2 regions of the Planococcus sp. VCh962 genome follow, and region 1 is predicted to be linked to the other one. Evidence: riboswitches for the same ligand, from Rfam matches in the RefSeq annotation. Region 1 holds a riboswitch; the other holds the start of a gene.
What was found. Region 1 has a riboswitch for preQ1 ahead of queF (preQ(1) synthase). Riboswitches for the same ligand answer to the same signal wherever they lie in the genome.
Positions count from the first base shown of each region.

Region 2: linked by a shared signal. The riboswitch ahead of queC (7-cyano-7-deazaguanine synthase QueC) and the one ahead of queF (preQ(1) synthase) in region 1 are both predicted to bind preQ1.

Region 1 covers NZ_JBYLHS010000008.1:64,049-68,446, forward strand. The annotation lists gene cypC (CYP152 family fatty-acid peroxygenase CypC) at 28-1,290, opposite strand; PreQ1 riboswitch class I at 1,481-1,528, shown strand; gene queF (preQ(1) synthase) at 1,626-2,120, shown strand; gene AC3AQ9_RS17455 (endonuclease/exonuclease/phosphatase family protein) at 2,290-3,138, opposite strand; gene AC3AQ9_RS17460 (endonuclease/exonuclease/phosphatase family protein) at 3,319-4,161, opposite strand; gene AC3AQ9_RS17465 (MerR family transcriptional regulator) at 4,368-4,398, opposite strand, start outside.
Region 2 covers NZ_JBYLHS010000001.1:1,363,373-1,367,770, forward strand. The annotation lists gene AC3AQ9_RS06880 (DUF4362 domain-containing protein) at 1-196, opposite strand, end outside; gene AC3AQ9_RS06885 (M1 family metallopeptidase) at 259-1,653, opposite strand; gene AC3AQ9_RS06890 (kinase) at 1,650-2,264, opposite strand; PreQ1 riboswitch class I at 2,575-2,618, shown strand; gene queC (7-cyano-7-deazaguanine synthase QueC) at 2,626-3,291, shown strand; gene queD (6-carboxytetrahydropterin synthase QueD) at 3,288-3,713, shown strand; gene queE (7-carboxy-7-deazaguanine synthase QueE) at 3,710-4,398, shown strand, end outside.

The DNA.
Region 1 (4,398 bases):
CTTCAGGCAGGCCTGCTTATATCCGGCTTAATATCCCTTTAAACGTACATTTCTAATAACAAAACGGCTTTTGGGAATAGTAGGTATTCTGGCCATACTATAGCTTACATCTTGATCCGGTACATCATACTCCATTTTTCTTACAAGAAATTCAAGGCTCGTTTTCATCGCTTCGATTGTCACCCATTCACCTGCACATCGATGCCCCAAATTATATTCTCCGCCGCCCTGCGGAATAAAGCTGAACGGGCTCTCTTTCCAGTCCTGGAATCGTTCCGGACGAAATTCTTCTGGATTTTCCCATAGCTCAGGATGATGATTTGTGCCGTAAATATCTAAAAATACAAGCGTCCCTTTTTTAAACCGATGATTCTGCCAGACGAAGTCCTGGCGTACTCTTGCTCCTGTAAAAGGGCCGAATGGATAATAGCGCCGTACTTCCTGCACAAACCATTGGCTATAATCCCCTCTATTGACAGCCAATTTTTCACGTGTCTCCGAATGCTCATGCAAAGCTACTGCCCCAAAAGTGATATAACGGCCGATGGCCACAATCGGGCGCAGAATATTGATTATTTCTATAGCTGCCATGCGGCTTGTCATCTTTTTTCCATTAGGCTGCTTATACCAGGACATGGCCCGAAGCGCAGTTCCGTCCGGTGCTCTCAATTTTCCTTTACGCACCGCTTTCACCATTTTTTCAACCCACTCTTCCGACCGGTCCCGCGCTTTTCTGCCTTTCCAGTGCCTCGGCCCTGCACCTCCGAATGAATCAATCAAAGCACCCATGTCACGTGCCCGCATTTCCACTTCAGATTCCCGAAGAGGCACTCCTGCCCAGCGGCAGGCAACGCGCATCATCAATTCTTCCACTTCTTTAAAAAACACGATTTCCTCCATTGCACTCCATCTCTCTACAGCAGAACGCCATTCTTCTGTCACATACAGGTTTAAGAGCTGCAACCGCCTAGGGGTCATAAGCGACATAAAAAGCTCCTTGCGATGCTTATGTGCTTCATCATCCATTGTCTGGATGGCTTTTTCTCCTAGTAAGCTTTTTTGTACTCTTTTTGGAACCGCTCCTCTCCGCCGAAACTTACTTTCATCATAAAACACACGAGCCGCGTCTTCCCCGACCATGCAAACCGTTTTCTGACCGAGCAGCCGTGTTTGGAAAATGTCCGAATTCAGTTCCCTTGCACGGTTTGGAATGAACAGATAGCCTTCCGTCATCAATGCTAATGTGTTGTCCACACCTTTATCGCGGGGGACTGGTTTTGTCTCTGCCATGAGTTGCAACTCCTCCTTTAATTGCGGAACTTTTCTAGTTAACTTACCCGACCGATATACCGCGCAAACAAAGGATATCCCTTAAAGTGAGGGTGCATCTTCTTCGATCTTTTGGGAAAAAAAGAGAATTGACAGTGAACGGAAAGTCTTTTACTATAAGTGAGGTTAGTAAAAAATAAATAACCCGGTGACGGGAGAGGTTCATAGCATTTTACCCTCTATAAAAAACTATGGATTGACGAAATTCAGCCAAATCCACATGCGATTTGGCTTTTTCTTTTCCTGTTTTTTATACGGCCTCTCTCAAGCCACACACTTGAAGGAGGCCTTTACCTATGGCAGGAAGAAACGAAGATACATTAGACCATTTGTCGCTGCTCGGCAATCAAAACACGAAGTATAACTTTGAGTATGACCCGGATATTTTAGAAGCAATCGATAACTTACACACGCGTGATTATTTCGTAAAGTTCAACTGCCCGGAATTTACGTCACTTTGCCCGCAGACTGGACAGCCTGATTTCGCAACGATTTACCTTAGCTTTATCCCGGACAAAAAATTGGTGGAAAGTAAATCTTTGAAATTATACTTGTTCAGTTTCCGCAACCATGGTGATTTCCACGAAGATGTGGTCAATATCATCATGAACGATTTGATCAAATTGCTTGAACCTCGATACATTGAAGTATGGGGCAAATTCACCCCTCGCGGCGGCTTGTCGATTGACCCTTACACGAACTATGGAAAACCTGGCACAAAATACGAAGAAATAGCTTCGTACCGGATGATGAACCATGATATGTACCCGGAAACCATCACCAATCGGTAAAGAAACATTTTCAGTTAAGCATAGTTAGGTTATGGAACGCTTCCTGTAGAGTTATTTGAATAAAGAAACAAAAAAACTGTAGCCAGACTCCGCAAAAGCGAGTCTGGCTACAGTTTTTATTAGTTGAAGAAAAATATTCTCCGTAAAAGTTCAATTACTTAATAAAATTTCACTTAAACAACTTCAAATTTTTCGCTTGTGCTGAAGACTTCATCACATTGGCTGTTCTCGACAGAACTAGATCTGCTGCAATCGGCAAATGATCCGATACAGCGGTTTCGATGACCGTTGCCTTTTCAGGCTCCAGGTTTTGATCTGTAAATATATAATCGATGCGCGTCACCGGCTTTAACTTTACTCCATCAGCATCATGTGCGTAAGGAGCCGGGTACGTATAAGAGTTGTTTTTATTTAATTTTAAGAAGACATCATCGTAATGATTTTCCAGTCTTTTGATTTGCAGGTGATCCGGTGCTGCATTGAAATCCCCTGTGATGATTTTTGGAAATCGGCTTTTTTCTGTAATCTCCAAAATTTCATCAATACTTACCTTGAGCTCTTCCTCTTTTAACGATAAATGCGTATTAAAGAAACTGAGGTAAGTCCCTTTTACTTCGAGCACAACTTCCAGCATTCCCCGTTGTTCACTATTGGCGATTGGCGAGATTACTTTTGTCAGCAAATGGTTTTCAACGTATTTAATCGGATGTTTGCTTAACACCGCATTGCCGTACTGGCGCCGTGGCCTTTCGGGTTCATTTGGTTCCAAGTCTAAATTGGCGCCAAAAGCTCCGTACATGCCAAGCCGGCTGCTAAGCCAGTCTACTTGGTCGATAAAATCACTACGTTCAGTAAAATGCCGATCAAGTTCCTGCAATCCGACAATTTCCGCTCCTGATTGCTCGATGACACTTGCTGTCTTTTCCAAATCGACGACATTGTTCATGCCTAATCCGTGGGCAATGTTGAATGACATCACTTTTATGGGCACGGTGGGGGGGAGTTTTTCTCTCTCCATAAAAACATCTCCTTTTAAGATGAAACGAGTCCTTGGCAAGGGATAATGGATGCATTGATTGTAGCAAAATAATACAAAAAATGCTGTTATTTATGTGCTCATTTCAAAAAAAGTTCAAGATATTCAAAAGCTAAAAATATCAAGCAGCTTTTGTTTTTCTATAGAAGACAAGATACCCTCTTAGACTTTCTGAAGTTCTGTTTGTGCTGCTTCTTGAGTGTGTTTTTTAGCTGTGGATACAACAAAATCGGCCACAATGGGCAGGTGATCTGAAGTATCGGTCTCCATCACCGCTACCTGCACCGGCTCCAACTCAGGATCTGCAAAAATGTAGTCAATGCGGGTAACCGGCTTGAAGTTTTCACCTGTTTCCTCGTTTCGGTAAGGCGAAGGATACGTATAAGCGTCTCCTCTTTTCATTTTCAAGAAGGTATCTGCAAAATGCCGGTTTAGCCTTCTGATTTGTCCATCTTCAGGAGGTGCATTAAAATCTCCCATTACAATTCGGGGAAACTGGCGCTTTTCAGTGATGCCGATCAATTCGCCAATACTGATTTTCAATTCTTCCTCTTTTAAAGAAAGATGGGTGTTGTATACCGTAATCAGATTTCCTTTCACTTCTATCACTGCTTCTAAAACACCGCGCTGCTCATTCTTTCCGAAATCTGTGAGAACTTGGGTCAATCGATGATTTTCTGTATACTTGATCGGGTACTTGCTTAAAATTGCGTTACCGTAATGGCGCCTTGGTTCACCCGCTTCAATCGGATCTAAATCCAAATTCGCTCCAAACACCACTTGCATTCCCAACCGTTCACTTAACCACTGTGCCTGGTCAACAAAAGCACTGCGGGAAGAAAAATAGCAGTCCACTTCTTGTAACGCAATAATATTGGCACATGAGTCTTCAATGATGCCAGCGGTTTTTTCCAAGTCCACTATCCCATTCATTCCTAAACCGTGAGCGATGTTAAATGACATGACTTTAACAGAAACAACTGGTTCCTTTCTTTCCTCAAGCATGCAACCCTCTCCTTTTGAATGAAGCAATTTACCGTCCACTATCTTGGTCACCTTGATTATAACAAAGCAAACAGCAAAATTTTATTGTTAATATGTAAATTTCTGTTAAGTGTTTGTAAAGGAATTGAACATGCCGGTGACAAACATTTTCCACATCAAAAAGACGGGTTTAGCCAAATGGCCAAACCCGTCTTTCATACAATCGCTTATGAATGGTCTTGCGTGTAAATTAAAATC
Region 2 (4,398 bases), on a different contig from region 1:
GCTGCTGGCTTACATTTGATAAAAATACTTCAAACCGGTCCATGTTTTCGATTTCTCCGTGCCGGTCAAAGATTTGATCTCTTCCGTATAATACATTCCCCTTTGTATCCGGAGCTTCTGGCTCGTCAGCAGAGCTTTGGCAGCCGGCAATTCCTAATACCAAGCCCATCAGCAACATTTTCTTCAGCTTTTCCATCGTCAGCACCTTCTTTTTCAATTAGACGGCAATGCCCCATAAAAATTACAGTCCATCCAACTTTATTTGAGCCAACTGTCTAAAAAATCTCTCTGTTCTTCACCGTAATGATCTATGAAAAAATCTTTGAAAACCGGGCTGCTGACATATTTGAATTGAAACTCCTGATAATAAGCGGAAAGAAATTTCAGCGCTTCTTCCTGTCCTCCCCGTTCTTTGAAGAAATCCCGGAGCAATAAAGGCGCTTCCCCGTATACCGTTGAAACATATGTCCCTTCACTGAACTTTTCCAGTGGCAAATTCGCATAATTTGCGGTTCGGTAGTAAGCAGCAGAGTTTTCTGCTGAACTAAAGCCGTACTGTTCATCATTATAGTAATCTGCTAAAAAAATGGATGCCGCAAATTCAGTCAGGCTTTCATCTAGCCAAGCATCTTCGTAAGGATCATTGCCAACAATATAATAAAACCATTGATGGGCAATTTCATGAACTAATACTTCATCAAGAGCATCCCGAGTTTTGGCCACCTCTATGGCGTTCGGATATTCCATATAACCGTCATTCGCGATGATATCAAGTTCCGGGAACGGATTGTCACCGATATTTTCTTCAAAGAAAGTATAAGCCGCTTTTGCCTTGGCTATATTTTCATCGAGAAAGTCTTGGTCCATCGGCATAAACAGCCGCAGTACTGTGTCGTTTGCTTGAACCGATTCATACAGCCATTCTTCCGTATTCAAAAAAGACAAATAAAAATCTTTGATGCGTTCGCCTTTTATAGTGCCCGCGGAACTAGGCTCGATATTTCCTTCGGTGGCTGAACTCGCAACCAGGTAATTCTTAGGCATTGTATAATTCACTTCGAAATTGCCAAATCCTGTATGATACGATTCACCATTCATATCAAAATCTTGAATATCCCACCCATTATCGTATTGAGCCAGCATCGGATACCACTGAGCTAAAAAGTAATTATCCCCGTCTTGGGACAAACGCATACCGTTTCTCGGAAGCTTCAGTACATAATCTATCTCAACTCGACTGCTGCTCCCCGGCTCTAAAGCGTTTTCCAATTCAATCATTAGCTCATTATTGTCTAATTCATAGGCCAGTTCTTTATCCCCTTGTTTGACTGAATTGACGGTTATTTCTGCTGGTTCCTGTGCTAGCGCTGAAAGATCATCTGAATTTATGGCATTTGGCACAAGATAAAATCCGAGATTTTCAAAAGCATCTTCTGACTCATTTAAAACTTCTATTTCGGTGCTGATTTGAAAACGGTTCTGCTCATCCATTTCCAGCTCTATTTTATAGTCAGCACTCGCCCCCATTTCAGTTGAACCTTTTTCATTGCTGTCGCGCGACATAAAAATAAAAAGAGCTCCGACTAAAATCGCAGCAGCAGCCACCGCCAGTAAAATCCATATCTTCCGTTTGCCTGATGCCTTGCTGTTCATATAGAATCTCCTATCTTGCTGGTGGCATTTTCAAGCACCCAGTCAGCTTGTATTGCGGGCTTTACTGTTTCTTCGTAATACGCTTCCGCTTTCCAATAGCGCCGCTTCAATAAATCGGTATGATTTTTTAGATTTAGGGGTTCCCGAAAGAACCGGTCTTCTGCTGAACAATCCAAATACACCACATGATCAATAAAAGGACGCCATTCTTTCCGCTGCAAAAATACACCTTCAATCAAAATGACCCCCTCTTTCGGAAGTTCAATGGTTTTTACCCGCTGGCTATCCTGTTCAGCATCGTAAAACCATAACTTCAATAAATCAGCGGTTTTTAATTTGGCGAAGAAATAATCAGCCAAGTGTTCAGCTTCCCATTGCAGAAAGTAATATTCCTGCCACTCTTCCAATCCTGTGCCGTAGCGCCGTTTTCGTTCTACAATAAAGTCGTCGATGTGGAACAGATGAACCGCCACACCTTCATTTATTAAATACTTTTCCCATTGGCCGGCGAAAGTGGTTTTTCCTGAACGGCTTAGTCCATCAATTCCAATAATCGTTCTTCCTGAAAACTCTGCTACAGGAATATTTTTGATAAAATTGCTAAATTCCATTTTCACCTTCCGCTCAAACCTTTCCTTGATTCTTCTATTTACCATTCGACAATTGGCGGTTTTTCCCTTCAAAAACTTTAGAGAAACGGCTCGCCATATTTTATTATTGATAATCAAATTGGAGCCATTCGATCAGGAAACTGCTTTGAACCCCTTCAAAATAGTCCACAATAAAATTCACAAACCTTTGACTGTCACCTGGTGAAAATGATGCTGTGAAATGCAAAGTATTCATAAAAATAGACGGCAAATGAATTTTCTTTCTATTCTTTTGCTAATGCCGTTCTATGTTATTATTAACAGTGTTCAAAAATAAGAGGTTCGCAAACTCCCTCTCTAAAAAACTAAGGAGATGTTTCAATTGAAAAAAGAAAAAGCGGTTGTCGTTTTCAGCGGCGGCCAAGACAGTACCACTTGCCTATTTTGGGCTTTGAAAAACTTTAGTGAAGTTGCAACCGTGACATTCGATTACGGCCAGCGCCACTCTGCTGAAATCGAATGCGCACGGAAAATCGCGGAAGAACTCGGTGTGTCTTTTAAAGTGCTCGACATGACTTTGATCAACCAGCTATCAGCCAATGCGCTGACCCGTGATGACATCGAAGTGACAGCAAAAGAAGGAGAACTGCCTTCAACTTTCGTGCCAGGCAGAAATCACTTATTCTTCTCATTTGCTGCTGTTTATGCAGATGCCATCGGTGCTCGTCATTTAGTTACCGGAGTCAGCCAAACAGATTTCAGCGGTTACCCGGATTGCCGCGACACATTCATCCGATCGCTGAATGTGACATTGAACCTGGCGATGGACAAACAATTCATCATTCATACGCCATTAATGTGGCTTGATAAATCGGAAGTGTGGGAACTTGCCGATGAACTGGATGCCCTCGATTTTGTGCAAGAAAAAACATTGACCTGCTATAACGGCGTCCCAAGCACCGGCTGCGGAGAATGTCCGGCATGTATCTTGCGCAATGAAGGTTTGGCTGTATACAAAGAGCGGAAATCAGCAGGTGAGCCTGTATGATGCAGCAATTCTATCCATCTATTCCACATGAATTCCGTTTTGAACTGAACAAAGACTTAAATTTCTCAGCAGCGCATTTTATTCCAAGCGAAGATGCGGGACAGTGCAAGGAAATGCACGGTCATACCTATTTTGTCAATGTCACAGTCGGCGGAGATGAACTGGATGCCACTGGGTTCCTGATTGACTTTAAATCCATTAAAAAAGCCATCCATAAAAAATACGATCACTCGGTTTTGAATAATCACCCTGAATTCGAAAATAAGTTTCCAACAACTGAACTATTGGCACAGCAGATTTGGCAGTCCATCCAAGACATTCTCAAGGCTACTGTCAATAAACCGAATTGCCTTCAAGTCATAGTGCGCGAGACACCGACAAGTTATGTCGTTTATCGCCCGCGCAAGGAGGACTTGCTATGAAAATACCGGTAATGGAAGTTTTCGGTCCGACCATCCAAGGAGAAGGAATGGTCATCGGACAAAAAACGATGTTTGTCCGAACAGCAGGATGTGATTATTCCTGTTCTTGGTGCGACTCTAAATTCACATGGGACGGCACAGGCCGCAGTGTTTCAAAGCAGCCTGCTGACATCATCGCCGAGCTGAAGAGTATCGGCGGCGAAGCATTTTCGCATGTAACGATTTCTGGCGGCAACCCGGCCCTTCATAAAGGCATAGGAGAGCTTGTCGATTTATGCCACGAAAACGGCTGGAAAGTCGGAGTGGAAACACAAGGATCTATTTGGCAGGACTGGATGCCGAAAATTGACGACATCACGATTTCGCCGAAGCCGCCAAGTTCCGGCATGGTCACTGATTTCGATAAATTGGATGGCTTCTTGCAAAAGTTGGACGGCTCAAATGCCAGCTTGAAAGTCGTCATTTTCGACGAAGAAGACTTTAAGTATGCAGAAGATATCCACTTGCGCTATCCAGGCGTCCCGTTCTTTTTGCAGACAGGCAACAGCGATACAGCAACCACCGATGATGCACATTTGACGGTTGCTCTTTTAGAACGTTATGAATGGCTGATTGACCAGTCAATCCGTTCTGCGATTATGAACGACGCCAAAGTCTTGCCACAGCTCCACGCACTTGTATGGGG